DNA from 3 places in the Dyella sp. 2YAF14 genome. Region 2 is predicted to be linked to each of the others. Evidence: predicted binding sites of a transcription regulator. Region 2 holds the regulator's gene; each other region holds the start of a gene.

Region 1 (9,689 bases), on a different contig from region 2:
CGCGTCAGCGGCGTGCGCAGGTCGTGCGCGATGTTGTCGCAGACGCCCTTCACTTCATTCATCAAGCGCTCGATCTCGCCCAGCATCGTGTTGACGATGCCTGCCAGCTGGTCGAGCTCGTCGCCGCGCCGACTGATCGGCAGGCGCTTGGAAAGATCGCCTTGGCGGATAGGATCGGTCGCATCCTGCAGCGCACGGATGCGCTTCTCCGGACCGCGGCGCAACAGGAAACCGCCGAGCAGGCCAGGAATGATGGTCAGCGAGATGCCCCAAAGCAGCGCGCGACGAACGATCGCACCGATGCCGTCGATGGTGCTGATGTCCTTGGCAATGACGAGGATGTCGCCATTGGGCAGCGTCGAAGCCAGGCCGCGTGCGCGCACGCGCTCCGCATCGCGGTCGGAGCGCGGCAGGCCATGCTTGAGCAGGTGCACCTGGCCATCGCGCAGCAGCGACGTGGGCAGATGGTCGATATTGCCTGCCACCGGCTGATGGTCCTTGTCGAACAAGCCCACCGACATGATGCCGTGCGGATCGATCGCGGCGGCGGCATCCACCGTGGTGGCGAGGCGGGCGGGATCGGTCGAGGCGATGTAATGCATACGTTGCTGCAGCATCTGGTCGATGACGCTGTTGAGATAGCGCGTGGTTTCCCACTGGATCGCGCCGACCAGCACCGCGCCCCATACGACGAACAAGGCGCCGTAGATGAGGATCAACCTCGAGGTGGTCGAATGCCAGCTGTTGGGACGTGCTTTCATGACACCACCGGGGCAGTTTCATTGGCGGCCGCGAGCATATAACCGGTGCCGCGCACAGTGTGGATCAACGCCGGTTGGCCGGCGCCGTCGATCTTGCGCCGCAAACGCGCGATATGCACGTCGATCACATTGGTGCCGGGATCGAAATGGAAACCCCACACCGTCTCGAAAATCATCGTGCGGGTAAGCACCTGCCCGGAATTGCGCATCAGGAATTCGAGCAGGCGGTATTCGGTGGGCAGCAGGGTCAGCGGCTGGCCACCGCGATACGCCACGTGGCTGACCAGATCCAGCTCCAGGTCGGCCACGCGCAGGCGCTGGACCGACTGCGGCTGGCGACGGCGCAGCAGCACTTCCGCGCGCGCCGACATTTCATCAGGTGCGAAGGGCTTGGTGAGGTAGTCGTCGCCGCCCGCGCGCAAGCCGCGCACGCGCTCGTCGACATCGCTCAAGGCGCTGATCATCAGCACCGGCGCGTCGCTGCCTGCGCGGCGCAATTCGGCCACCACGTCGATGCCGTCCATGCCGGGCAGCATGCGGTCCAGCGTGATCAGGTCGTAGCCGCCTTGCAGCGCATGCGCCAGGCCATCGCGGCCGTTGGCCACCCATTCCGCGAACATGCCGTGCGCGCTCAACTCCGCGACGATTTCTCGCGCGGTGGTTTCGTCGTCTTCGATGACCAGCACTCGGGGCATGACGGCACTACAAACGGGGATCCGGTGGTGAGAACGCGGGGACAGCCGTGTCCTCGCAAAGGCAAACGGCCCCTGGAGGGGCCGCTTGTCATCTTACGCCGACAGAGAAGATCAGGCCGCGAACAGGCCGCGCATCTTCTTCATGGCGTTGGCCTCGACCTGGCGGATACGTTCGGCGGAAACGCCGTACTCGTCCGCAAGATCCTGCAGCGTGGCCTTGTCTTCGTTCAACCAGCGGCGCTGGATGATGTCGCGCGAGCGCTCGTCCAGGTTCTTCAACGCCGCCGACAAGGTGTCGAGCTGGTTGTCGGCCTGGTCGGCATCGGCCACGTTGTCGTACGGGTCGGCGCCATCGTCGATCAGGAACGCTTCCGGTGCCGGCTTGGCATCGTCCTCGGCATCCGCCGGGGCTTCGAAGCCAATGTCACGGCCCGACAGACGCGATTCCATCTCGCGCACCGTCGCTTCGGGCACGCCCAGATCCTTGGCCACCGTGCGCACTTCTTCGGCGTTCATCCAGCCCAGGCGCTTCTTGCTCTTGCGCAGGTTGAAGAACAGCTTGCGCTGCGCCTTGGTCGTGGCGACCTTGACGATGCGCCAGTTGCGCAGGATGAACTCGTGCATTTCGGCACGGATCCAGTGCACGGCAAAGCTCACCAGGCGCACGCCCTGATCCGGGTCGAATCGCTTCACAGCCTTCATCAGGCCGATATTGCCTTCCTGGATCAGGTCGGCGATCTGCAGACCATAGCCGCTGTAGCCACGCGCCACGTGCACCACGAAGCGCAGGTGGGACATGACCAGTTTGCGGGCGGATTCAAGGTCTTCCTGTTCGTTGTAGCGGCGCGACAGCGCCTGCTCCTCGTCCTGGCTGAGTACCGGAATCCGATGGACCGCCGAGATATAGGCATCCAGGCTGCCGACGACACTCGGCACCGGCAGGTTGGCGGTCACCAAAGCTTGAGACATGGACGGAACCTCCTGTGAGGGAATCAGCTTAGCACTCGGGTATTACGAGTGCTAAAGGCCCCGAAAGGTTCCGGGACCTTTGATGTACTCAATAGTACAGGAATTTGAGGCACCTGTCCAGCAGGCACCCCGGGGAGGCTCCACTATGCGTATCGGGCGGTTCAGCAGCCGTGAAATGCCTGTTTCAGGCTAGTTCGGCCCGCATCGGCAAAGACCAGTCGATAGGCGGCTCGCCGCGGCTTTCCAGGTACTGGTTGGCCGCCGAGAAGTGCCCGCAGCCGATGAAACCGCGATGCGCTGATAAGGGAGATGGGTGCACGGAGCGCAAAATGCAATGGCGGCTGCCGTCGATCAGCTGGCCCTTCTTCTGGGCATACGAGCCCCACAGCAGGAAGACCAGCCCTTCCCGCTCGCGGTTGAGTGCGTCGATCGCCGCATCGGTAAAGCCTTCCCAGCCTTTGCCCTGATGCGAGCCGGCGGTGGCCTGCTGGACGGTGAGCGTGGCATTGAGCAGCAGCACACCGCGGTCGGCCCAAGGGGTCAGGCAGCCGTGGTCCGGGGCCCGGAAACCCAGGTCGCGCTGGATCTCCTTGAAGATGTTCAGCAGCGACGGCGGCGTGGCCACGCCCGGCCGTACCGAGAAACACAGGCCATGCGCCTGGTTCGGACCGTGGTACGGATCCTGGCCCAGGATCACCACGCGCGTGGCATCAAATGGTGTGTGGTCGAAGGCGGCGAAAATCTCCGGACCCGGCGGATAAATCACCTTGCCGGCCTGCTTTTCGCTGCGCAGGAAGTCGGACAGCGCGCGCATGTCCGGGCGCGCCAGATACTCGCCGATGCGGTCCTTCCAGGACGGCTCCAGCCTTACCGGATGTTCCGTCACGCCGCCTCGCCCCGCTCGCGCAGGTGCTGGGATACACGCAGCTGGAAGAGCAGCTTGGTCATCAGCAATTTTTCCTCGATCGGCTTTTCGACCAGATCGTTGGCGCCGGCGCGCAGCAGCGCAGCCTGGTTGGCCGGGTTCTCATCGCCCGTCATCACCAGCACGGGCAGCCTGCCCTTGCTGTAGAGGTATTCGCGGCGGATGCGCTCGAGCAGGTCGCCGCCGGTCAGTTCGCCCTTGAGGCTGACGTCGGTGAGCACGATGTCCGCGCCGACCTTGTCCTGTTCCTTGGCCTTGTCCAGCAGCACCAGGGCGTCCTCGACGCTGACCACGTGATAGACGGTCAGGCCGTGCTTTTCGAGGATGCGGCGGGTCGCCAGCGCGACCACGCGGCTGTCTTCCACGTAGAGCACTTCGCCCTCGGCCGAATCGACGGGCTTCACGTAGCCGCGGATGAACTCCGCCAGCGCCTGGAACCCCAGCGACTTGTCGAAATAATCGGTGACGTGCTCCCCCAGCGTGCGACTGTGCAGGCGACCGTCGACATCGCCCGAGACGACCACGATGGGCACATAAGCCTGGGCGGCGGATTCGCGCACATGGCGGGCGAGTTCCAGCCCGTCCATGTCGGGCAGGCGCAGCGCGATGGTGATGAAGTCGAACGCACCGGCCTCCAGCAGCTCCTTGGCTTCGGCGCCGCTGCCGGCACCCACCACGTCGCTGTCGGGCAGTTCGCTCTTGAGCACGCGGGAGATCAGCTGGCGCACGACTTTGGAGCCATCCACCACCAGCACCCTAGGCGCTGTTCCCACCACTCGACTGCTGAAACTTCCGCTCATCCCCAATCACCCACGTAGTGTCCAGCTGTACCCGCCGACGTCATGCCGGTGCTTCCCCGGTCACCCCGAGCGGGCATGCTGCACCATCCCCACCAAGCTTGCATGACAACATTGCTCCGGGCGTGAGCCGGCGCACGCTTCATGCCGCCTTGCGCAATTGCCAGGCGCTGACCAGGCGGGCGCCCAGCCAGCCGAGCACGGCCGCAGCCACCGGGACGGCAGCCAGCAACCATATCGGCAGCACATCGACCTGCAGCTTGCCGGCATACACCTGACCCAGGCGCTGCACCGGCTCGGCCAGCGCCAGCTCGACCAGCACGGCGAAGCCCACCGCCAGCACGCCGGCGAACAGCCCGTACCAGATGCCCGCATACAAATACGGACGACGCACGAAGGCGCGGCTCGCCCCCACCAGCATCAACACGCCGATTTCCTCGTGCCGGCTGGCGATATCCACGCGCACGGTATTACCCACCACCAGCAGCACGGCCACGGCCAGCAGTCCGGCAAGAATCATCACGATGCGTTCGCCGACGCCGAGCAGCGCCTCGAGGCGCTGCCGCCAGGTGCCACCGTCCTGCACCTGATCCACGCCCGACATGCCGCGCATGTCGGCGACGAGGCGATCCACGCTGTCGGCACTCGCGCCCGCCTTGGGCTGCACTTCCAGCACGAACGGCAGCGGGTTGACGTCCAGCGTATGCAACGCGCCGGAGAAGCCCTGCATCTTGGCCAGCTCGTCCATGCCCTGGTCGGGCGACTTCAGCTTCACGCCGGCGACTTCGCTGCGCTCGCGCAGCTTCTTGGCCATCATGTCGGCGGAGGAGACGCTCTGCCCCGGCTGCAGGAATACGCTGATGGTCTGGTTCTGGCCCAGCGCATCGCCCATCTTCTGCAGGTTACCCAGCAACAAATAGAAGGTGAGCGGCAGCGCCAGCGCAATGGCCATCACGGCAACGGTGAGCAAGGTGCCAACCGGGCGCGACATCAGTCGACGCAGGCTGGCCGCCGCACTCCAGCCGTGGTGTTCGCGCCAGCTCGCCACCGGGCGCGCCTTGGTGCGGATGCCGCGGCTCTGGTCGGAAAGCAGCGGGCTTTCCATCGGAAATTCGGACTGGTTGCTCATAGCACCTCCTGCGCGGCCACATCGGCCACCAGGCGACCGTGATCGAGCACGACCACGCGCTTTTTCATGCGCTTGATCAGCGGCAGATCATGGCTGGCGATCACGACGGTGGTGCCAACATTCTGGAATTCGGCGAACAACCCCATGATCTCCACCGCCAGGGTGGGATCGAGGTTGCCGGTGGGTTCGTCCGCGATCAGCAGGGTGGGCTTGGCGACGATGGCGCGGGCAATGCCCACGCGCTGTTGCTCGCCCGCCGAAAGCGTGGCCGGCAGCTGCCGTTCGTAGGCGAGCAGGCCGACCTTCTCCAGCGCGGCGCGCACGCGCTTGCCGCGTTCGTGGGGCGCCATGCCGCCGATCATCAGCGGCAGCTCGACATTGGCAAACACCGTGCGATCCATCAGCAGGCGATGGTCCTGGAACACCATGCCCAGGCGACGGCGCAACTTGGGAATGCCCGCGCGACCGACCTTGGCCAGGTTCTGCCCATCGAGGGTGACCACGCCGTGCGAAGGCCGCTCGATCAGGCCGAGCAATTTGAGCAAGGTGCTTTTGCCGGCGCCGGAATGGCCGGTGATAAAGGCCATCTCGCCTGTCGCCACCTCGAAGGAGAGCTGCGACAAGGCCTCGTGGCCGCCTTCATAGCGTTTGCTGACTTGGTCGAAGCGGATCACCGCGTGTCCCCAATCCCGAATGCGGCAAGGATAAGGGATGCACGCGTGAAGGTCAGTCGCTTTGTATCGCCATGCTGTCGCGGGTTCAGCCCGCGACAGCCTTTGGCAAGCGAGTCGATCAGTGGCCGATGAAGAAGCGGCTCAGGCGGCGGAAGAAGCCCTGCTTCTTCGGCGCGTCCTGCGCGTCACCCACCTTGCTCGGCGTGATGGCCACGTGGCGCGACGGACGCGAGTGGTTGTTGTCGCCGTTGCTGCGCTCACGCGGCGGACGACGCTCGCCACGCGGTGCGCGCGTGCCTTCGGCGGCCGCGTTGGTGCCGCCCTCGACAGCCACCGCATCGCCTTCGCGACGACGGTTGCGACCGCCACGACGACGGCGACGCTTGCGCTCGGCAGCCTCACCGGTTTCCGCCACGGCGGGGGCCGGCGCGGCCGGCTTGGTCACCACGACTTCGGTGCTTTCGCCAGCAGCAGTCTCGACGCGCGGCTTGCGCGGCTCACGCGGCGGCCGGTCGCCACGCGGGCGATCGCCACCACGGCCACCGCCGCTGCGCGGACCCTTGCGGGGCGAGCCGTCCTTCTCGCGCTGCTCGACCTTGTCGCCAAAGGCGGCGCTGTCGGCAGCGACTTCGGCCATGTACTGCGCGTCCTGCTCACGCGGCTTGGGCATCACCAGCAGCTCTGCCTCGATGTTCGCCACCGGGATGCGCTGGCCGATATAGGTTTCGATATCGGGCAGGCTCATCGCGTACAGATCGCAGGCGAAGCTGATCGCATCGCCCTCGGCGCCAAGGCGCGCGGTACGGCCGATGCGGTGCACGTAGTCTTCCGCGTCCTGCGGCAGGTCGTAATTGAAGACGTGGCTGACCGCCGGGATATGCAGGCCGCGCGCGGCAACGTCGGTACATACCAGGATGTCGAGCTGGCCTTCCTGGAAACGCTGCAGCAGCTTCTGGCGCTTGAGCTGGGGCACATCGCCCGACAGCGCGCCGACGCGGTAGCCATAGCGCTTGAGACGATCGGTGATCTTCTCGGCCGCGGCCTTGGTGTTGACGAAGATGATGCTGCGCTCGGCCTTGGTGCGCTCGAGCAGGTTGAGCAGCAGCGGCATCTTCTCTTCCTTGGCGGGGAAGTAGACCAGCTGGCGCACGCGGTCGGCGGTGACGTTTTCCGTCTCCACTTCCAGCTTTTCGGCGTTGTGCATGTGCTCGTAGGCCAGCTCCAGCACGCGATGGCTGAGCGTGGCGGAGAACAGCAGCACCTGGCGCTGCTCGCGCGCCGGCAGGCGGCGGAAGATGAAGCGCACGTCCTTGATGAAGCCAAGGTCGAACATGCGGTCCGCCTCGTCGATCACCATCACTTCGACGGCGTCGAGGCTGAACACGTGCTGCTTGAAGTAGTCCAGCAGACGGCCCGGCGTGGCGATGATGATGTCGCAGCCGTCTTTGAGCTGCTGGCGCTGCTTGTCGTAATCCACGCCGCCGTAGATCAGCGCGGTGCGCAGGCCGGTGTAACGGCCGATCGACTTGGCGTCTTTCTCGATCTGGATGGCGAGTTCGCGGGTGGGGGCGATCACCAGGGCACGCGGATCGCTGTCCTTGCGCTCGGCCACGGCCGGCGTGGTCAGCAGGCGATTCATCATCGCCACCAGGAACGCGCAGGTCTTGCCGGTGCCCGTCTGGGCCTGGCCGGCGACGTCGCGACCCGTCAGCGCGACCGGGAGGGTCAGCGCCTGGATCGGCGTGCAGCGGGTGAAGCCCGCCTCGTCGAGGCCTTGCTGGAGCAGCGGATGGAGATCGAAATTGGTGAAAAAGGTATCGGTGAGTACAGTTTGGGACATCGTAAAGGGAGCTCGAGTGAGGCAGCGCCCTGGGGCAGCCGCCTGGATCCTTGCCGGTGAGACGCAACAAGGAAGGTGGATAGTCGGCGCGACCGGGACGTGGCGACAGGCGCAATCCCTTTTGGATGGCGCGTGCCGGCGACACGTATCCCTGGCTGGACACCGTCGGGAGCGATGGTATTCGACGGCTCCGCTGCCATAGGTCAGAGGGATGGGCGGCCTAAACCACTGGCAGCCATAGGAATCTCTCTCACCTATGTCAACGGAGCCATCCATGTCCACCGCGAGGGGACAGCCCGTTCAGCATACCGAACAGGCCTACAGACTCCCTTGAATCGCTTGAATCGTGCCCCGAGTTACGTTGGAATGGAGGCCTGCCGCAACGGCACCAGACTTCCTTACGGCACGACCCCGCGCTTCATGGGCACCCCAGTGTAGCCGATGCTGGGCGCGCGGTCGTGAAGCCCCTACCCGCAGCCTTCGGAGACCCCGGTGAGCGACCTGATTACCCATGTAAGCGATGATGCCTTCGAGCAGGAAGTGCTCAATTCCGACACCCCGGTTCTGCTCGACTTCTGGGCGGAATGGTGCGGCCCCTGCAAGGCGATCGCGCCGATCCTGGATGAGCTGGCCAAGCAGTACGAAGGCAAGCTGCGCATCGCCAAGATCAACATCGACCACAACCAGAAGACGCCCCGCAACTACGGCGTCCGCGGCATCCCGACCCTGATGGTGTTCAAGAACGGCAAGGTCGAAGCCACCCAGATCGGCGCCGTCAGCAAGGGCGCGCTGACCCAGCTGATCGACAAGGCCATCGTGGCCCCGACTGCCAAGGCCGTCTAAGGCCTGTTTGTCCAAGGCCAATAAGGCCAACTCAGAAAACTTTTCTGAACTTTACCGGCCGCGGCGCTTTACGCCGCCGCGGACCGGGTGCTAGATTCGATCCACGTTCGTCGGGACTGTCCTGTCCCCCGCGCCATCCGCGCGACGCAACCCTCCCTCCTTTTTTCAACGGCGCCCCGCAGAGGTTTGCCCGTGTCCGATATCGAAAGCAAAGATTCCAACGACGCCAAGAGCGCCGACGCCAAGCCTGTGGCCGAACCCCGTCCGCGCGCACCGCGCAAGTCCGCTGCCGCCGCTGCTGCCCAAAAGGCCGAGAAGCAGGCCCAGCTGGACATGCCGCCGCTGCCGCCGATCGAACGAGCCGCACCGCCAGCCGTCGAAGCCTATGCCCCGCCGGCTCCCGCACCCGCTGCCGATTCGGCACCTGGCGACGGCAACCAGCGCCAGCCGCAGGAGGCCCGCGAGGGCGGCCAGCAGCAAGGTGGTCAGCAGCAAGGCGGCAACCCGAATTTCAACAACCGCAACGACCGCAACGACCGTGATGGTCGTGGCCGTCGCCGCCGGCACGAGCGCAACCAGCCTCGCGGCCCCGGTGGTGGTGGTGGTGGTGGTGGCGGCCAGCCGCACGCGCGCAACAACAACGGCCTGCCGGTGGACGACGAGTACGCCGATGCCGGCAGCAACGATCGCCTGATCAACCTGACCGAGCTCAAGCGCAAGAATGCGCTGCAGCTGCTCGAATTCGCCGAGTCCCTCGGCGTGCAGGAAGGCGTGGCGCGTGCCCGCAAGCAGGACGTGGTGTTCAACATCCTCAAGGCTCATGCCCGCTCCGGCGGCGGCATCTGGGCCGAGGGTGTGCTGGAAATCCTGCAGGACGGCTTCGGCTTCCTGCGCTCGGCCGATGAGTCTTACCTCGCCGGTCCGGACGACATCTATGTGTCGCCCAGCCAGATCCGCCGCTTCAACCTGCGCACCGGCGACTACATCACCGGTCGCGTGCGTCACCCCAAGGAAGGCGAGCGTTACTTCGCCATGCTCAAGGTCGACGACATCAAC
Region 2 (9,689 bases):
CAGGCCGGACCCGGAACAGCCCACCCAGTGAAGTCACCCGGTCGCGCATGCCCTGCATGCCCCGACCGCCCCGCGGCATGCGGGCCGGCAGGCCGATCCCGTTGTCCCGGATGTCCAGCAGGGCCAGTGCCACGCCCTGGCGCTCGCCGATGCGCAGGCGCAGCTGGAAGGTGTCCGCATGGGCGTGCTTCACGGCATTGGTGGCGCTTTCCTGCACCAGGCGATAGACCACGGTGCGGGTGTCGTCGTCGAGCAGGCGCGGGTCGCCGTGCAGTTCGGTGCGATAGGCCACGCCGGCGGCGTTGAGCAGGTCGCGGATCGGGCCTTCGTCCAGCGCGCGCAACAGGCCGAATTCGTCGAGCACGGCGGGCCGTAGATCGTCCAGCAGACGGTGCAGGGCGCGACGCATATGGCCGAGGATGGCGTTGATCGACACGCCGATATCGTCCATGCCCGCTTGCGCCAGCCGCGATTGCGCCAGCTTGAGGTGCGTCTGGATGGCCGTGAGGTTCTGGCCCAGCTCGTCGTGCAGCTCGGCGGCCATGTGGCGGCGCTGGTTTTCTTCGGTACGCAGGTTGCCGCGGGCGGCGTCGCGCAGCTGCCGTGCGAGGTGATCCAGGCGGCGGTTCACGGCGGCGAGATAGACGTTCTGCTCCGCCACCCGCTCGCTGCTGCGGCGTAGCGCATCGGTCGCCGAGCCGAGCATCAGCGCGCCGGTGCCGGCCACCGCCAGGAATAGTTCGCCGGGTGCGCCGGGCGAGCCATGACCGGAGAGGTGATCGACCAGCGTCATGCCCAGGCTCGAAATCAGCATGGCCAGGCTGGCGCCGCGCCAGCCATGGCGGAACGCAAAGAACAGCACCGGCGCCAGCGACAGCACGCGTGCGAACTGCGGCTGCGGTGCCGCGTGCGAGGACAGCACCAGCAGGATGGCCAGCGAGGGCAGCAGCACCAGCAGGCCGTCCATCAACAGGCGCCCCAGGCCGCGCTTGTCGAGCCGAGCCCGCAGCAGCATCACCAGCAGCGGCACCACCAGCAGCACGCCGACGTAGTTGCCCAGCAGGTCCTGGCCCAACGCCTGCATCATCAGCTCGGTGGTGGGGCTGGCATGGACCAAGGCCATCAGCACCGCATCCGTCGCCGTGGTGGCTGCCACGGTGAAGGCCGCTGACAGCAGCAGGCGGGCCACGTCTTCGGGATCGCGCAGGCTGGCGTGCAGGTTCGCGCGTCGCATCAGCCACAGGCAGGTGGCGACGACGAGGGGCTCGGGCAATTCACCGAGCAGGAAACCATGCCAACCCATCGGCTGCGGGTGGACATAGGAAATCAGCCCGCTGGCGGCAAACTCCGCGCCGAGCAGCCAAGGCCACATGCGCATGGGCGCCAGCAGCAGTGCGCCGAAACGCAGGCCGTAGGGAAGCATCCAATAGGGTTGCTCGGTGGGCCACAGCAGCAGCCAGAGCAGCAGATAGCCGATGCCGAGCAAGAGGCTGGAACCGGGCAGCACGGGGTGTTTAGGTCGCATGCGGTCGATGTTACATGGCGTCGGGAGGGCGTCTAGGCGGCCACCGGCGTGCTTTTGGCCGGTCGCATGCGCAGGGTGATCGTCAACCGCCCCGCAGGCTGCTATACATGCGTTCATGTACAGCATTGTCCTGGTCGATGACCATGCCATTGTCCGCGAGGGGTTCAAGCGGCTGATCGAATTGGAACCGGATCTGGAGGTCGTGGCGGAATGCCGCTGCGCCGACGATGCGGTCGAAGCGGTCGGCACCTGTCGTCCCCATCTCGTGGCACTCGATCTCTCGCTGCCCGATGGCAGCGGGCTGCCGTTGATCGAGCATCTGCGCAGCGTCGCCGTGGACACCCGCATCGTGGTGCTGAGCATGCACGACGGCGAGCCCTATGTATCCGAAGCCCTACGTCGCGGCGCGAGCGGCTACGTCACCAAGGGCGTGGCCCCCGAAGAACTGGTCGCCGGCCTGCGTGCGGTGATGCAGGGAGAGTGTTTTCTCAGCTCCGACCTGCGCAAGCGTCGCGCCGAGCGGCCGAGCGAATCGCGCGATCCCATCCATCGATTGACGGCACGCGAGCGTGAAGTCTTCCTGTTGCTGGCCGCAGGTCGCGCACCCAAGCAGGTGGCCGGTGAGTTGGGCATCGGCCAGAAGACCGTCTACATCCACCGCGCCAGTTTGATGGGCAAGCTCGGCGCCGGTTCGGAATTGGATCTCTATCGCATGGCCGCCGAACGCGGGTTGTTGCCGCGCAAGAACTGATTCCACAGGACCATCGCGATTTTGATTTTTGTAGGAGCGCACTTGTGCGCGACCACCTACGGAGCGACAACGACGCGACGCTTTTGATTGTTGTAGGAGCGCACTTGTGCGCGACCACCGACGGAGCGTCAACGACGCGACGCTGCGGTCGCGCACAAGTGCGCTCCCACAAGGGTTTCCAGCACCTGCGCCCATGTTGATTTTGTGGGAGCGCACCCTGTGCGCGACAAACCTACGGAGCGCTAACGACCCGACGCCGCAGTCGCGCACAGGGTGCGCTCCCACAGGTGTACGCGCAACCTGATTAAACCTGCGCCCGCTCCAACATCTGCTTCGCATGCGCCCGCGTTTCACGAGTGATCTCCACACCGCCCAGCATGCGCGCGAGCTCATCGCGGCGACCATTGGCATCGAGCTTCTCGATACGCGTACGCGTCGACTCGCCATCGCTGTCCTTGCTCACGCGCAGATGCGCATGGCCTTGCGCAGCGACCTGCGGCAGATGGGTGACGCACAGCACCTGCCGTTGCGCGCCGAGCGCGCGCAGCTTCTGCCCCACCACTTCGGCCACGGCGCCGCCGATGCCGGTATCCACTTCGTCGAACACCATGGTGCCGACGGTGTCCTTGCCCAGTGTGGCCACTTCGATGGCGAGGCTGATGCGCGCCAGCTCGCCGCCCGAGGCCACCTTGCGCAGCGCGCGCGGCGGCTGGCCGGGGTTGGCGCTGACCAGCAGTTCGCAACGTTCGCGGCCCTGCACATCGGGATCACCTTCGTTGGTCGCTTCCAGCTCCACCACCAGGCGACCGCCGCTCATGCCCAGCTCGCCCATCAGGATGCTGACTTCACCGCCCAGGCGCTCGGCGGCCTGCTGGCGTGCCTGGCTGAGTTGGCCGGCTTGTTCGTCGTATTGCTGCTGCAGGCGCGTGCGCTGCTTGGCCAGTTTTTCCAAAGCATCGCCGGCGCCTTCCAGTTCGCTCAGCTCAATGCGCAGCGTGCCGGCCTTGTCGTGCAACTCGGCAACCGTTACGCGATGGCGGCGCGACAGTTCGTGCAGACGCGTGAGATGCGTATCCACTTCCGCATAGCGGTTGGGATCGAGATCGACGTCGAGCGCATAACGGCCCAGGCCATCGGCTGCTTCGCTGAGCTGGATGGAGGCGTTGTCCAGCAGCTCCAGCAGCGGGGCCAGGCGATCGTCCAGCGCGGCGAGCTTGCTCATTTCCAGCTGAGCGCGGCCGAGCGCACGACGCAGCGCGAATTCGCTCTCGCCATCGAGCAGTTCCACCACGCCGCCGGCGCCTTCGGCCAGGCGGCCGGCATTGGCCAGGCGTTTGTGGCTGGCTTCCAGCTCGGCCAGATCGTCCGGCGGCAGCGCCCACTTTTCCAGTTCGCCCAGTTCGTGGCTGAGCAGTTCGATGCGTTGCTCGCGGTCGTCGCCGCCACTGAGCTTGCGGATGCGGTTGCCGAGCTCGCGCCATTGCTGCGCCAGCTCACGTACCTGCGCCACCAGGGCTTCATTGCCCGCATAAGCGTCGAGCAGCTCCATCTGATGGGCGCGCGAGAGCAGGGCCTGGTGCTCGTGCTGGCCGTGGATTTCCACCAGCAGCGTGGCCAGCTCGCCGAGCTGGCTGGCATTGGCCGGACGGCCGTTGATCCAGGCGCGCGAGCTGCCCTCGGCGCGGATCACGCGGCGCAGCTGGCAGCTGTCTTCGTCGTCCAGTTCCTCCCGGCTCAGCCAGGCGCGGGCTTCGGGCAGGTTCGTCAGGTCGAACTCGGCGGTGAGTTCGGCGCGGTCGCTGCCGGCACGGACCATGCCGCTGTCGGCGCGCGCGCCGGCCAGCAGCATCAGCGCGTCCACCAGCAGGGATTTGCCGGCGCCCGTCTCGCCGCTGACCACGGTAAGGCCGGGGCCGAAGGCGATCTCGGCTTCTTCGACGACGGCAAAATGACGAACGTAGAGCGAGGTGAGCATGGGTGGCGGCTTGGTGAAGTCGGGGGATTGTAAGGGGATGGGGCCGGGGAGCGGGTAGTGGGGGCGCGCACTTCGGCGTCCGGCAGATCACCGGCATCGGTTTTTGCACCCTCGCGACCGATCCCCCATCCCCGTTTCTTGCAAACTTTCCCGCAAGACCTTATTTCTTGTGTGTCTCACGAAGCGATACAGCATGCCAGCCGCCCCTCTCGATGCCCGCGCACGACGCCTCTTGCGCACATTGATCGCCCAGTACCTCGCCGATGGCGAGCCTGTCGGCTCGCGCACGCTTTCGCGTTCGTCCGGCCTGGACGTCAGCCCGGCCACCATCCGCAACATCATGGCCGACCTGGAAGAGGCGGGCCTGGTCGCTTCGCCGCATACCTCGGCCGGCCGCGTGCCTACGCCGCGTGGCCTGCGCCTGTTCGTGGACAGCCTGATCGAACTGCAGCCGCTGCCGCAGGACGAGATGGCCCGCCTGCGCCGCGAGCTGCCGCCGGGCCCCACCACCACCCGCGACCTGCTGGGCAATGTGTCGACGCTTCTTTCGGCCATGACGCAGTTCGCCGGCGTGGTCACCGTGCCGCGCCAGGCGGATTTCCCGTTGCGCCACATCGATTTCGTGGCCCTGCCGGACGCCCGCGTGCTGGTGATCCTGGTGTTCTCGGACAACCAGGTACAGAACCGCATTGTGCAGCTGGCCAAGCCGCTGGACGCGCGCGAGCTGGAGCACGCCGCCAACTACCTCAATACCCAGTTCGCCGGCCTGCGCCTGGACGATATCCGCGCCCATCTGCTGCGCGAGTTGCGCGAGACCAGCGGCGAACTCAACCGCCTGATGTCCAGCGCGGTGGAACTGGCCGCGGCCTCGTTCGCACCCCAGACCGAAAGCGACGACGTGCTGGTCAGCGGCCAGACCAACTTGATGGGTTATTCGGAACTAGCGAACTTAGAGCGCCTGCGCGAGCTGTTCGAGGCCTTCCAGCAGAAAAACGAGCTGCTGCAGCTGATGGAAGTGTGTGCCAAGGCCCCCGGCGTGCGGCTGTTTATTGGCGAAGAATCGGGTTTTGCCGCACTTGATGGTTGCAGTGTGGTCACGGCCAGCTATGGTGCGCAGGGTCGCGTGCTGGGCGCGGTGGGGGTCATCGGACCCACCCGCATGGCCTATGAACGGGTGATTCCCGTGGTACAAGCCACGGCCGGATTGCTTAGCGACGCCTTGAATCGCGTCGCTACGACCTTATAACCCGCTCGGGAGGCGGGGTTTTACCCGCAAGTGTTTGACGGTTGGTGCGCGATGCACCGGCCACGGATAAGGCTTGGAGTGATTCATGCAAAGCAACGACCCAACGGTGTCCAACGAGACGCCAGGCCAGCAGGGCGAGACGGGCAGCGCCGAACTGGAAGCGCTGAAGTCGCGTATCGCCGAACTGGAAACCAGCAACGTAGAGCTGCGCGACACCGTGCTGCGCGAAAAGGCGGAAATCGAGAACCAGCGTCGCCGACTTCATCGCGACGTGGAGCAGGCTCGCCGCTTCGCCAACGAGAAGCTGCTCAACGAGCTGCTGCCGGTCTATGACGGGCTGGAGCGCGGCCTGCAGGTGGAAGGCGGTGATATCGCCAGCGTGCGCGAGGGCATTGCGCTCACGCTCAAGTCGCTGCTGAAGATCGCCGAGAACAACGGCCTGGTGCAGGTCGATCCGCTGGGTCAGCCGCTGGATCCGGAGCGGCATCACGCGGTGAGCATGGTGGAGGCCCCGGGCGCGGCCCCCAACACGGTCGTCAACGTGCTGCAGAAGGGCTACGTGTTGAACGACAGGCTGCTGCGCCCGGCGTTGGTGGCGGTCGCCAAGGAATGACGCCCGCGCCGGCGGTCGAGGACGCCTGAATGGCGTCCCCTGTCGGCAACGGTGGCAAGGCATCCGGGGTCTTGTCGGCATTGAGATGCCACGCGGCAAACCCCATCTGACAAAACAGTTGCGGCCGAGGGGTCGCTTAAAGAATTCGGGAGTAAACAACATGGGTAAAATCATCGGTATCGACCTGGGCACGACCAACTCGTGCGTTGCCGTGATGGACGGCACCACCGCCAAGGTCATCGAGAACTCGGAAGGCGATCGCACCACGCCGTCCATCGTCGCTTTCACCAAGGACAACGAAGTCATGGTGGGCGCGCCGGCCAAGCGCCAGAGCGTGACCAACCCCAAGAACACCTTCTACGCGGTGAAGCGCCTGATCGGCCGCAAGTTCACCGACGCGGAAGTGCAGAAAGACCTGCACATCGTGCCCTACGGCATCGTGGCGCACGAAAACGGCGACGCCTGGGTCGAAACGGCTGATGGCCGCAAGATGGCTCCGCAGGAGATCTCGGCCAAGGTCCTCATGAAGATGAAGAAGACCGCCGAAGACTATCTCGGCGAGCCGGTGACCGAAGCCGTGATCACCGTGCCGGCCTACTTCAACGACAGCCAGCGCCAGGCCACCAAGGACGCCGGCCGCATCGCGGGCCTGGACGTCAAGCGCATCATCAACGAGCCGACCGCCGCCGCACTGGCCTACGGTCTGGACAAGAAGGGCGGCGACCGCAAGATCGCCGTGTACGACCTCGGCGGCGGCACGTTCGACGTGTCCATCATCGAGATCGCCGAAGTCGACGGCGAGAAGCAGTTCGAAGTGCTGGCCACCAATGGCGACACCTTCCTGGGTGGCGAAGACTTCGACATGCGCGTCATCGACTACCTCGTCGAAGAATTCAAGAAAGACCAGGGCATGGACCTGCGCAAGGATCCGCTCGCGCTGCAGCGCCTGAAGGACGCCGCCGAGCGCGCCAAGATCGAGCTGTCCTCCAGCCACCAGACCGAAGTGAACCTGCCGTACATCACGGCCGACGCCTCCGGTCCGAAGCACCTCAACATCAAGCTCACCCGCGCCAAGCTCGAAGCGCTGGTGGAAGACCTGGTCAAGCGCACCATCGAGCCGTGCCGCACCGCGTTGAATGACGCCGGCCTGCGCGTGTCCGACATCAATGAGGTGATCCTCGTCGGTGGCCAGACCCGCATGCCCAAGGTGCAGGAGTCGGTGAAAGACTTCTTCGGCAAGGAACCGCGCAAGGACGTCAACCCGGACGAGGCCGTCGCTGTCGGCGCCGCGATCCAGGGCGGCGTGCTGGGCGGCACCGTCAAGGACGTGCTGCTGCTGGACGTCACCCCGCTGTCGCTCGGCATCGAGACGATGGGCGGCGTGATGACCAAGCTGATCGAGAAGAACACCACCGTGCCGACCAAGGCCTCGCAGGTGTTCTCCACCGCCGACGACAACCAGACCGCGGTGACCGTGCACGTGCTGCAGGGTGAGCGCGAGCGCGCCAGCGCCAACAAGTCGCTGGGCAAGTTCGACCTGCAGGGCATCGACGCTGCACCTCGCGGCATGCCGCAGATCGAGGTCACCTTCGACATCGACGCCAACGGCATCCTGCACGTCTCGGCCAAGGACAAGAAGACCGGCAAGGAACAGAAGATCGAGATCAAGGCCGGCTCGGGCCTGTCCGAGGAAGAGATCAACCGCATGGTGGCCGACGCCGAGGCCAACAAGGAAGAAGACAAGAAGTTCCACGAACTCGTCGGCACCCGCAACAAGGCCGACCAGCTGGTCCACGCCACCCGCAGCGCGCTCAAAGAGCACGGCGGCAAGGTGCCGGCCGATCAGCTGAGCACGATCGAAGGCGCCTTGTCGGATCTGGAAAAGGTCAAGGACAGCGACGACAAGTCGGCCATCGATTCGAAGATCGAGAAGCTCGAGCAGGTCGCCCAGGCGCTGTACGCCGCGGCCCAGGGCGGTGCCCAGGCTGATGCCGGCGCACACGCGGGCGGTCAGCAGCAGGGCGGCCCGGCCGGCCACGACGACGTGGTCGATGCCGAGTTCACTGAAGTCAAGGACGAGAAAAAGTAATATTGGCCGGTCGGCGCTGCCGATCTGACGCAGCCCGCGCCCGGGAGTTCACCTAGGCGCGGGCTGTTTGTTGAGTAGACATGGGTCCTACGATTCATGAGTAAGAGAGCAGTCCATGCCGGATGCAACGATGAGCAAGCGTGATTACTACGAAGTCCTGGGTGTAGAACGTACCGTCACCGAGGTCGAACTGAAGAAGTCGTTCCGTCGACTGGCGATGAAGTACCACCCGGACCGTTGTCCGGACGATCCGCATGCGCAAGAGAAATTCAAAGAGGCCAAGGAGGCCTACGAAGTGCTGGCCGACGCGCAGAAGCGCGCGATGTATGACCAGCACGGCCATGCCGCGTTCGAGCACGGCATGGGCGGTCGCGGCGGCGCCGGTGGCTTTGGCGACATGGGCGACATCTTCGGCGATATCTTTGGCGACATTTTCGGCATGGGCGGTGGCGGCGGACGCGGACGTTCGCGTCGCGGCTCCGACCTGCGCTACATCATGGAGCTCGATCTGGAAGAAGCCGTCTTCGGCGTCGAGAAGAAGATCGAGATTCCCACCCAGGTCAATTGCCATCACTGCAACGGCAGCGGTTCGGCCGACGGCAAGACGGTGACCTGCAAGACCTGCGCAGGCCATGGCCGCGTGCGCATGCAGAACGGCATTTTCTCCATCCAGCAGGCCTGCCCGCATTGCGGCGGCAGCGGCCAGGCGATCGAGAAGCCCTGCAAGCAGTGCGATGGCGAAGGCCGTCTGGAAGAAACTCGCCAGCTGTCGGTGAACATTCCTGCCGGCGTCGACAACGGCGATCGGATCCGCCTGACCGGGCAGGGCGAAGCCGGTCCGACCGGTGGCGAAGCCGGTGACCTTTACGTTGAAGTGCGCGTGCGCGATCACGCCATCTTCCAGCGTGACGGCAATGATCTGCATTGCGAGCTGCCGATCCGTTTTGCGCAGGCGGCGCTGGGTGCGGAGTTGCTGGTGCCCACGCTGGAAGGCGAAGTGCCGATCAATATTCCGCCGGAAACGCAGACGGGCCAGATGTTCCGTCTGCGCGGCCGCGGCGTGAAGTCGGTGCGCAGCACTCGCAACGGTGATCTCATTTGCCGCGTGGTAGTGGAAACGCCGGTGCGTCTCACCAAACAGCAGCGCGACCTGTTCGAGCAGCTTGAGGCAACCTTTGCCGATGGCGAGGCCGACAAGCACACGCCGCGCGCCAAGACCTGGGTCGATGGCGTCAAGCAGTTCTGGTCGCGCGTCACCTCGTAAGTTCACGCGATCCGCCGGCCCACAAAGCCCTGGCTCCCGCCGGGGCTTTGCTTTTTGTGGAACCCCGTTGACGGCGGCTACGCACGCGGGCGCCCGCAGGCGGTAGCATCGCCTCTCATGTCCGTCGTGCCCGAGAAAGGAAGCCATCTATGACCCAGCCCGTCCGCCTTGCCATCAATGGCGCCACTGGCCGCATGGGACAGGCCTTGCTGACCTTGGTGAAGGA
Region 3 (9,689 bases), on a different contig from region 2:
CCACTGGTGCAACACCGGCATCGATAGCGCGCGTGCCACGTATTTCGCCGCTGCCAGCACGCGTTGCCCCAGATGCCCACGCCAGTCGGTGCGTCCCCACAACGAACGCCACCATACGGACAGCCCAGGGTGGCCTTCCTTGGCCGCACTCTCCTTGGGTCCAGTCACCTGCGGGTCGGGCAAGCCCGCCCACCAGAGTTCGCGCTCCAGGGAGCGTTGCGCCGCGTAAGCGCAGCCGCTAGCGGCGAACACCAGATCGGCGTCCAGGGGTTCCTCTCCTGGCTGAAGATTCCGTTCGTTCAAGGCTCGCCGACCCGCATGGTGACTGTGACAAGGACTAAGACGGCCAGGCGAGTCAAAACGGAAATGGCCGGCGCCACTTTTTTGAATTTTCTTTCCGCCAAAAAGAAAAACCCCGCACGAGGCGGGGTTTTCCTTCTGTTGCGATGCCTGGAGGCGAGGACTTAGAAGTCCATGCCGCCCATGCCGCCCATACCGCCCGGCGAGCCGTGCGAATGGCCTTCGTCCTTCTTCGGCACTTCGGTCACGGCCGCTTCGGTCGTGATGATCGAGCCGGCCACCGAGGCGGCGAACTGCAGGGCCGAACGGGTGACCTTGGTCGGGTCCAGGATGCCGAACGCGATCATGTCGCCGAACTCGCCGTTGGCAGCGTTGTAACCGAAGTTGCCGTTGCCTTCCTTCACCTTGTTCAGGACGACGGACGGCTCGTCACCGGCGTTGGAGACGATGGCGCGCAGCGGCGCTTCCAGCGCACGACGGGTGATGGCGATGCCCAGGTCCTGGTCGGTGTTCTGACCCTTCAGGCCTTCCAGCGCCTTCAGCGAACGGATCAGCGCGACGCCGCCGCCCGGGACCACGCCTTCTTCAACGGCTGCGCGCGTGGCGTGCAGGGCGTCTTCGACGCGGGCCTTCTTTTCCTTCATCTCGACTTCGGTCGCAGCGCCAACCTTGATGACGGCCACGCCGCCAGCCAGCTTGGCCACACGCTCCTGCAGCTTCTCGCGGTCGTAGTCCGAAGAGGTCTCTTCGATCTGCGCCTTGATCTGGCCGATGCGCGACTGGATGCGCTCAGCTTCGCCGGCGCCGTCGATGATGGTGGTGTTTTCCTTGGTGATCACCACGCGCTTGGCGCGGCCCAGGTCGGTGATCGTGGCCTTTTCGAGGGCCAGACCCACTTCCTCGGAGATCACCACGCCATTGGTGAGGATGGCGATGTCTTCCAGGATGGCCTTGCGACGGTCGCCGAAGCCCGGCGCCTTCACGGCGGCAACCTTGACGATGCCACGGATGGTGTTGACCACGAGGGTTGCGAGGGCTTCGCCTTCCACTTCCTCGGCCACGATCAGCAGCGGCTTGCCGGCCTTGGCGACGGCTTCCAGCACCGGGAGCAGCTCACGGACGTTGGAGACCTTCTTGTCGTGGATCAGGATGAACGGGTCGTCCAGTTCAACCTGCTGCGACTGCTGGTTGTTGATGAAGTACGGCGACAGGTAGCCGCGGTCGAACTGCATGCCTTCGACGACGTCGAGTTCGTTCTCGAGACCCGAGCCTTCCTCGACCGTGATCACGCCTTCCTTGCCGACCTTCTTCATCGCGGTGGCGATGATGTCGCCGATGTTGGCGTCGGAGTTGGCGGAAATCGTGCCGACCTGGGCAATCGCCTTGTCGTCAGCGGTCGGGTTGGAGAGCTTCTTCAGCTCGGCAACCGCGGCGTTGACGGCCTGGTCGATACCGCGCTTGAGATCCATCGGGTTCATGCCGGCAGCGACGGCCTTGAGGCCTTCCTGGATGAACGCCTGGGCCAGCACGGTGGCGGTGGTGGTGCCGTCGCCGGCGACGTCGGAGGTCTTGGAAGCGGCTTCCTTGACGATCTGCGCGCCGATGTTCTCGTACTTGTCGGCCAGTTCGATTTCCTTGGCGACGGAGACGCCGTCCTTGGTCACGGTCGGTGCGCCGAAGCTCTTCTCGATCACCACGTTGCGGCCCTTCGGACCCAGGGTGACCTTCACAGCGTTGGCCAGGGTATTCACACCCTTGAGCATGCGTGCGCGGACGTCTTCGCCGAAGCGGACTTCTTTAGCTGCCATTTCGTAATTCCTTCAAATGCGTTGAGTAGGTGGGAAGAGGTGCGGGAGAGGCGCTTAGCCTTCGATCACCGCAACGATGTCGTCTTCCTTGAGGAAGACCAGCTCTTCGCCGTCAATCTTGATTTCCTGGCCGGCGTACTTGCCGAACAGCACGGTGTCGCCTTCCTTCACGGACATCGGGCGGACCTTGCCGTCTTCCAGGATGCGGCCGGAGCCGGCAGCGATGACCTTGCCGCGGGTCGGCTTTTCGGTGGCGCTGTCGGGAATGACGATACCGCCAGCGGAGACGCGCTCTTCTTCGAGGCGCTTGACGATGACGCGATCGTGCAGCGGACGCAGTTTGCTCATGGGTGGGCTCCAGCTTCGTTTGGATGGTTGAACAAGATTCGGGACCCCGGAGCGGCGCCTGGGTGGCGCTTGTTAGCACTCCCCGGAGGTGAGTGCCAATTCTAACGACGCAAATGCCCCCTGCAAGAGGCGCCCGTCCGATGGCTGAGTCTTCCAATGGGGGAGCGGCGGGGGCCTTTCAAGGCGCATTGGGCCGAAAAGTCACCGATCGTGCTATCGACAGAGGCCTGCGGACGGCCGACCATGCCGGCCTGCCCCCCACCAGGACCCGCCCGTGAGCGATGAGCCGACGCTGCGCCAGGAGCTCGTGAACCAGGGTGCCAGGCTGGCCGTGAGCGGCCTCAGCCAAGGCACCTCGGGGAACCTAAGTGCCCGCTGCGGCGAGGGTTTTCTGATCACGCCCAGCGGCACGCCGTATGAGGAGATCACGGTGGAGGGTATCGTGTTGGTGGATCGGGACGGCCAGTGGCCGGGCTCGCAGCGACCTTCCAGCGAGTGGCGCTTCCATCGGGACATCTACCTGGCCCGGCCCGACGCCCAGGCCATCGTCCACGTGCACCCGCCCTATGCCACGGCGCTGGCCATGTGCCGCCGGGACATTCCGCCCGCCCACTACATGATCGCCGTGGGTGGCGGGGACTCGATCCGCTGCGCCGGCTACCACACCTATGGCACCCAGGCCCTGTCCGATGCCGTGGTGGCAGCGTTGGAGGGCCGACTGGCCTGCCTGATGGCCAACCACGGCATGATCGCGCTGGGCAGTTCGCTGGCGCAGGCCATGTGGCGCGCCGTGGAGGTGGAAAATCTCGCCCGCCAGTACGCCCTGTCCTTGCAGGTCGGCACGCCGGTCATGCTCACCGATGAGGAGGTGGCCGCGGTGCTGGAGAAATTCGCCCACTACGGACTGATGTCGAGGTCGTGATGTCTGAAACCGTCCTGCTCTGCTATTGCACCTGTCCCGATGTGGCCAGCGCGCAGCACCTGGCCGAGGCCCTGGTGGGCGAACGCCTGGCTGCCTGCGTGAACCGCATCCCCGCGGTGTCGTCCACCTATCGCTGGAAGACCAAGGTGGTCACCGACAATGAAGAACTGCTGCTGATCAAGACCACGGCCGCGCAGTTCGCCGCGCTCAAAGAGCGCCTGCTCAGCCTGCATCCCTATGAGTTGCCCGAGCTGATCGCGGTGCCGGTGACCGAGGGGCATGCGCCTTACCTCGACTGGGTGCGCAATCCAGGCTGATGTTTGGCGTCGCGCGTGACGGGATTCCCACTGCGCCGCATTGACTAGACAGTCGGCGCCGACTGTCGATGTCCGCGTCACCGGCGCGCCATCGCCGCTCGCCAGCATGCCTCTCCATCAAGGGAGGCGATATGACGTTCGAACTGGCGGTTTTCGATATGGCCGGCACCACGGTCTACGATCCGGACCTGGTGGCGCAGGCGCTGCAGGACGCGCTGGCGCAGGCTGGCTGCCACGCGTCGCTGGCGGATCTGCGAGCCCTGATGGGCTACACCAAGCCGGCCGCCATTCGCAGTTTGCTGGCGGCGCACGACCTGCCGGCGGACGACTCACAGGTGGCGCAGGTGCACGCGGATTTCGTCCAGCGCATGCTCGATTGCTACCGGACACACGACGCCGTGCGCCCGATGACCGGGGCAGAAGAGCTGTTCGCCTGGTTGCGGCAGCAGGGCGTGAAGATCGCGCTCAACACGGCGTTTTCGCAAGACATCGCCGAATGCCTGATCGAACGCTTCGGCTGGCGCCAGCGCGGCCTGATCGATGCCGCGATCTCGGCGGATCGCGTTGCCCAGGGTCGGCCCGCGCCCGACATGATCCGCGCGTTGATGGCGACGTGCGGCGTCAGCGATGCCACGCGCGTCATCAAGATGGGCGATACCGAAGTGGATATTCGCGAAGGTCGCGCGGCGGGCTGCGGCCTGGTGGTGGCGGTGACGACGGGCGCTTATCACCGCGACGAGTTGCTGGCCTATCAGCCCGATGCCGTGCTCGACAGCTTGGATGAGCTGCCCGCTTTGCTCGTTCGTGCCGGCCGGCCGAACCCGGCGTGACGCAACCCATGCGCTTGCCTCCATCGCGCCGGGCGTGGTCGCCCTGGTCGCCCTCGATGCTGCCGCTGGTCGCGGGCTTTGCGGCGTTCTGCACCTACTCGTGCATGTATGCCTTCCGCAAACCGTTCAGCGCCGGCAGCTACGAGGGCATGAGCTGGCTGGGCGTCGACTACAAGATCTGGCTGGTGATCGCCCAGGTGATGGGCTACGCACTGAGCAAGGTGTGGGGCATCCGACTCGTGCCCGAGCTGCAGACATCGCGCCGCGCCGTGGCGATTCTGGTGTTGATCGGCCTGTCGTGGCTGGCGCTGCTGGGTTTTGCGCTGGCGCCGCCGGTGCCGGGCATCGTGTTTCTGTTCCTCAATGGCCTGCCGCTGGGCATGGTGTGGGGCCTGGTGTTCGGATACATCGAGGGTCGGCAGGCGACGGAGCTGATGGGCGCCATCCTCGCCTCAAGTTTTATCTTCGCCTCGGGCGTGGTCAAAGGCGTGGGCAAGGCGATGTTGCTGGCCGGCGTCAGCGAGCACTGGATGCCGTTTCTCACCGGCTTGGTGTTCATCCCGCCGCTGCTGTTGTCGCTGCATGTACTCACGCGCCTGCCGCCGCCCAGCGCCGACGACGTTGCCGCCCGCGCACCACGTGGACGCATGGATCGCGAGGCTCGGCACGCCTTCGTGCGCCGCTTTCTGCCGGGCCTGCTGCTGATCGTGCCGCTGTACGTGCTGTTGACCGTGCTGCGCGATTTCCGCGAGAACTTCGACACCGAAATCTTTCGCGACCTGGGCTACGGCCGCAGCGCCATCGTGTTCGGTGAAGTGGATACGCCGATTGGGATCGGCGTGTTGATGCTTACCGCGTCGCTGACCCTCGTACGGGACAACATGCGCGCCTTCATGCTCAACCATGTACTGATCGGCGGCGGCCTGTGCTGCGCGGGCATCAGCACGCTGCTGTTCGCCCACGGCGAACTGCCACCGCTGTTGTGGATGACGCTGGTCGGTTTTGGTCTCTACCTTGGCTACATCCCGCTCAACGGCATGTTCTTCGAGCGGCTGATGGCCACCTTCCGCATCAGCGGCACCGCGTCGTTCGTGATGTATATCGCCGATGCCTCCGGCTACCTGGGCAGCGTCGCGGTATTGCTGGTCCGCCAGTTCCTCGCCTTGCAGCTCAACTGGACGCAGTTTTTCGAACGCGCCGTGCTGGCAAGCAGCCTGCTGGGACTCGTGCTTACCGCGCTGGCTGCGCGCTGGTTCTGGCGGCATGGCCAACAGAACGGACACGCAGCGGCATCGTTGTCACCTCTTGAGATGGAAAGCAGCCGTCTATGAGCAAGTCGGAAACACGCACCGCGATCGTGATCGGTGCAGGCATCGTCGGGTTGGCCATGGCGCGCGCCCTGGCCGAGGACGGCTACCGCGTCACCGTATTCGATCGCCATGAGCGTGCCGTGGGCGCCTCGGTGCGCAACTTCGGCACCATCTGGCCGATCGGCGTGCCGAACGGGCCGCTGTATGCACGTGCCTTGCGTTCGCGCGAGATCTGGCGCGAATTCTGCAACGCCACCGATACCTGGCAGGCGCCGAGCGGCAGCCTGATCGCTGCGTTCCACGAGGACGAGTGGGCGGTGATGAACGAATACGCGGCGATGAACGAGGGGCTGCGACCATGCCGCATGCTCAACGCTGCACAGGTGCGCGAGCAGGCGCCCGGCGTCGTGGCCGCCGACTTGCGTGGCGCATTGCTGAGCACCGATGAGATGGTGGTCGATCCGCGCGAGGCGATCCGCAAACTGCCAGCCTGGCTGGCGGAGCGCCATGGCGTCGAGTTCCACTGGCGACAGGCGATCACGCGCATCGAGCATCCCTATGTGTGGAGCGGTCGCCGGCGCTACACCGCCGACCTGATCTATGTCGCCAGCGGTACGGATTTCGAAACCCTGTATCCGGAACTGTTCGAACGTCTTGCCATCACCAAGTGCAAGCTGCAGATGCTGCGGCTTGAGGCGCAGCCCGCGCCGTTCAAGCTGGGTCCGGTCGTGTGCGGCGGCCTTACCATGGCGCACTACAGCGGCTTCCACGCCACGCCCAGCATTGACCGCCTGCGCGAGCGCCTTGCTGATCAATACGCCGACCTGCTGGCGCTGGGCATCCACGTGATGGCAGCGCAGAACGGGTTGGGCGAAATCACCGTTGGCGACTCGCATGAGTACGGGCATACGTACGAGCCCTTCGACGAAAGCGCCATCAACCACAAGATCGTCGACTATCTGCGCAGCGTGCTGGATCTTCCGAGCTGGCACGTGAAGCAAAGCTGGCACGGCAGCTACGCCAAGCTCACCGATGGGCAGCGCAGCGAGTTGGTGGTCGAAGCGGAGCCGGGCGTCGTCATCGTCAACGGCGTGGGCGGAGGCGGCCTGGGCATGACGCTGTCGTTCGGCCTGGCCGAAGAAGTGGTGAGCGGGCGCTTGCCTGCCGAGCAGGTTGAAATCCCGTCGACCGATGCGCGATGAACCTCAGCGCTCGGCAGTGGACATCACCAGCTGCACGCGTTCCGCCGCAAAACAGGTCAGCCCGTATTGCACGGGCTGATTCTTGTCGTCGACGTTGAGCGATTCCACGACCAGTACGGGCAGGTCGGGCGATTGCTCCAGTACACGTGCGGTGGTCGTCCCGGCCAGTCGCGCGGTCACGCGGGTGTAGCTGCGGAAATAATCGGCGATGCCGAACTCTTCCAGCGTGCGGCTCACCGAGCCGGTGCGTTGAAACACGTCGCCAAGCTTGGGGAAACGTGCCGCCGGGAACCATGCCTGACCGTGATCGAGCACGCGACCCTCCGCGTGCGCGGAGGACTCGATCCACCACGCGCGCTCGCCGCGCGCCAGGGCCAGCGACTCGGCCACGCGCTGCGGTGGCAAGACCAGCGCCGTGGCCAACACCTTGTTGCCCGAGCTGACGTTGAGGTTATGCATGTTGCGGCTGAAGCTGGTGCGACGACCGATCGGATAGTCGTAGCACTCCTCGCGCACGCGCAAGCCGCGACTGGGGTCGGCAAGAATGGCGCCGCGTTGTTCAAGCGAGTCGAGCGCCCGGCGCACGGTGTGCCGATTCACATTGAGGCGCCGGGCGAGTTCCAGTGCCGAAGGGAGCTTTGCGCCTCCTCGAAGTTCGCCGCTGCGGATCTGCTGCAATACCTGTTGTTCGATCTGCCGCCACACGGGCACATCGCATGACCGATCCAGTGGCTCAAAGTGGTTTGCCATCATTCCTGCATGTTCCTGACACAGACTGCATGGGAAGCGGTGATCGAGCAGGGAGTATGGGCAGGCCAGTTTTCGCAGACATGACATCAGGGCAAGAGCATTCATGGCGCATTGCACGCGCGCGACTGGTGCTGCCCGACCAGGTCATCGTCGGCGGCGCGGTTATCGAGGGCGAACGCATCCAATGGCTCGGGCCGGGCGACGAGTGTCCGCACGACGCCATCGATTTCAAGGGCGATTTCCTGCTGCCGGGCCTCATCGAACTGCACACCGACAACCTTGAGAAGCACTTGCTGCCACGCGCCGGCGCGGCATGGCCCGCCCTACCGGCCATGCTGGCGCACGATGCCCAACTGCTCGCAGCCGGCATCACCACCGTGCTCGACGCCATGTCGTTGGGCGATCTGGAGGAAGACGGCGGCCGCATCGACACGCTGCACCGCGCACTGGCCGCGCTCGATGAAACGCGCAGTCACGGCCTGCTGCGTTGCGAGCACTATCTCCATCTGCGCTGCGAACTGAGCTGGCCAGGCCTGCTCGAGCTGGCTGCGCCCCTGGTCTCCCGCAAGGACTTGCGCCTGCTGTCGTTGATGGATCACACGCCTGGCCAGCGCCAGTATCACGACGTGCGCCAGTACCGTACGTACTACAGCCGCAGCGGCATCACCTGGAGCGATGAGGAATTCACCGCCGTGCTCGAACAGCGTCGCCAGCAGCAGGCACGCCATCGCCACCTGCAGCTGGCTGGCGTGATGAAGCTGGCGCGCCGTCACGGCGTACTGGTCGCCAGCCACGACGATACCGACCTTGAACACGTGGACGAAGCGGTTCTCCTCGGTGCGAGGATCTGCGAATTTCCCACGACGCTCATCGCGGCACAGGCTGCGCGCGAACACGGACTCACTATCGTCGCAGGCGCCAGCAACCTGGTGCGCGGTGGCTCGCACGCCGGCAATGTCGCCGCCATGGCGCTGGCGCGTTGCGGATGTCTGGACGTCCTTTCGTCCGACTACATGCCAACCAGCCTGCTTCCCGGCGCCTTCATCCTGCACCGGCAAGCGGGATGGTCCCTCCCGGATGCCATCGCTACAGTCACCACGACGCCCGCCGCTACGCTTGGCTTCGATGACCGCGGCCAACTTGCCGAAGGCTTGCGCGCCGACCTGCTGCGCGTACGCATGCACCAGGACGAGCCCGTGGTGCGCTCGGCGTGGGTGGCGGGCAGGCAACGGTTGTGACGGTCGTCACGCTCCGTCCTCCGCACAGCGGCCCCGGCTCTGGGCCGCCCCTTCGAAAGCATAGACAGCGGGCATTCGTTGCCTAGTCCGAGTCACGGGCATTTCATCGCCCCTCCCTAGCCTCCCGGCCCGAGTAGCCATAAGCCTGCCGACGCTGGTCGGCGACATCAAACCTCGGGGAGTGCGTCTTGAAGATCAATGCCATCACTTGCGCGGTGCTTGCCGCGCTTGCGGTCACCCGCGTGTCCTATGCCGACGACGCGGCGCCGGCCGCGCCCGCACCGGCGGCACAAAATTCTTCGGTGTCCACGCTGGGATCCATCACGGTCACGGCGCAGCATGCCAACGAGGACATGCAAGACGTGCCGATCACCATGCAGGCGTTCACCGGAACGACGCTGCAGCAGCTCAACGTCAGCACGTTCGACGACATCATCAAATACCTGCCCAACGTCACCTTTGCCGCGAACGGCCCGGGCCAGGGCAACATCTATATGCGCGGACTGAGCACGGGCTTCCTCGGCAACCAGTCGAGCGCGTCGATTGCGCCGTTCCCGAATGTGGCGGTGTATCTCGACGACCAGTCGATGCAGTTCCCCGCGCGCAACCTCGACATCTACATGGTCGACATGGAGCGCGTCGAAGTGCTGGAAGGTCCGCAGGG

Evidence for each region. Region 2 encodes HrcA, which represses chaperone genes, less so after heat shock. Its sites were predicted from a motif close to TTNGCACTCNNNNNNNNNGAGTGCNAA; they were not measured.
Region 1: a site for HrcA is predicted at 2,454-2,480, ahead of rpoH (RNA polymerase sigma factor RpoH). Genes of this name have one in related genera too.
Region 3: a site for HrcA is predicted at 2,529-2,555, ahead of groES (co-chaperone GroES). Genes of this name have one in related genera too.

What each region holds. Positions count from the first base shown of each region.
Region 1 covers NZ_JBFRFH010000018.1:6,950-16,638, forward strand. The annotation lists gene AB4Y82_RS18425 (sensor histidine kinase) at 1-761, opposite strand, end outside; gene AB4Y82_RS18430 (response regulator transcription factor) at 758-1,456, opposite strand; gene rpoH (RNA polymerase sigma factor RpoH) at 1,568-2,425, opposite strand; gene ung (uracil-DNA glycosylase) at 2,610-3,311, opposite strand; gene AB4Y82_RS18445 (response regulator) at 3,308-4,150, opposite strand; gene ftsX (permease-like cell division protein FtsX) at 4,290-5,276, opposite strand; gene ftsE (cell division ATP-binding protein FtsE) at 5,273-5,950, opposite strand; gene AB4Y82_RS18460 (DEAD/DEAH box helicase) at 6,069-7,790, opposite strand; gene trxA (thioredoxin TrxA) at 8,283-8,633, shown strand; gene rho (transcription termination factor Rho) at 8,826-9,689, shown strand, end outside.
Region 2 covers NZ_JBFRFH010000006.1:163,844-173,532, forward strand. The annotation lists gene AB4Y82_RS11965 (MASE1 domain-containing sensor histidine kinase) at 1-1,525, opposite strand, end outside; gene AB4Y82_RS11970 (response regulator transcription factor) at 1,641-2,276, shown strand; gene recN (DNA repair protein RecN) at 2,581-4,251, opposite strand; gene hrcA (heat-inducible transcriptional repressor HrcA) at 4,445-5,497, shown strand; gene grpE (nucleotide exchange factor GrpE) at 5,583-6,110, shown strand; gene dnaK (molecular chaperone DnaK) at 6,271-8,199, shown strand; gene dnaJ (molecular chaperone DnaJ) at 8,330-9,463, shown strand; gene dapB (4-hydroxy-tetrahydrodipicolinate reductase) at 9,613-9,689, shown strand, end outside.
Region 3 covers NZ_JBFRFH010000012.1:55,319-65,007, forward strand. The annotation lists gene AB4Y82_RS16315 (VirK/YbjX family protein) at 1-303, opposite strand, end outside; gene groL (chaperonin GroEL) at 465-2,108, opposite strand; gene groES (co-chaperone GroES) at 2,163-2,456, opposite strand; gene AB4Y82_RS16330 (class II aldolase/adducin family protein) at 2,731-3,378, shown strand; gene cutA (divalent-cation tolerance protein CutA) at 3,378-3,695, shown strand; gene AB4Y82_RS16340 (HAD hydrolase-like protein) at 3,827-4,525, shown strand; gene AB4Y82_RS16345 (DUF5690 family protein) at 4,534-5,856, shown strand; gene AB4Y82_RS16350 (TIGR03364 family FAD-dependent oxidoreductase) at 5,853-7,037, shown strand; gene phnF (phosphonate metabolism transcriptional regulator PhnF) at 7,041-7,892, opposite strand; gene AB4Y82_RS16360 (alpha-D-ribose 1-methylphosphonate 5-triphosphate diphosphatase) at 7,868-9,025, shown strand; gene AB4Y82_RS16365 (TonB-dependent receptor) at 9,214-9,689, shown strand, end outside.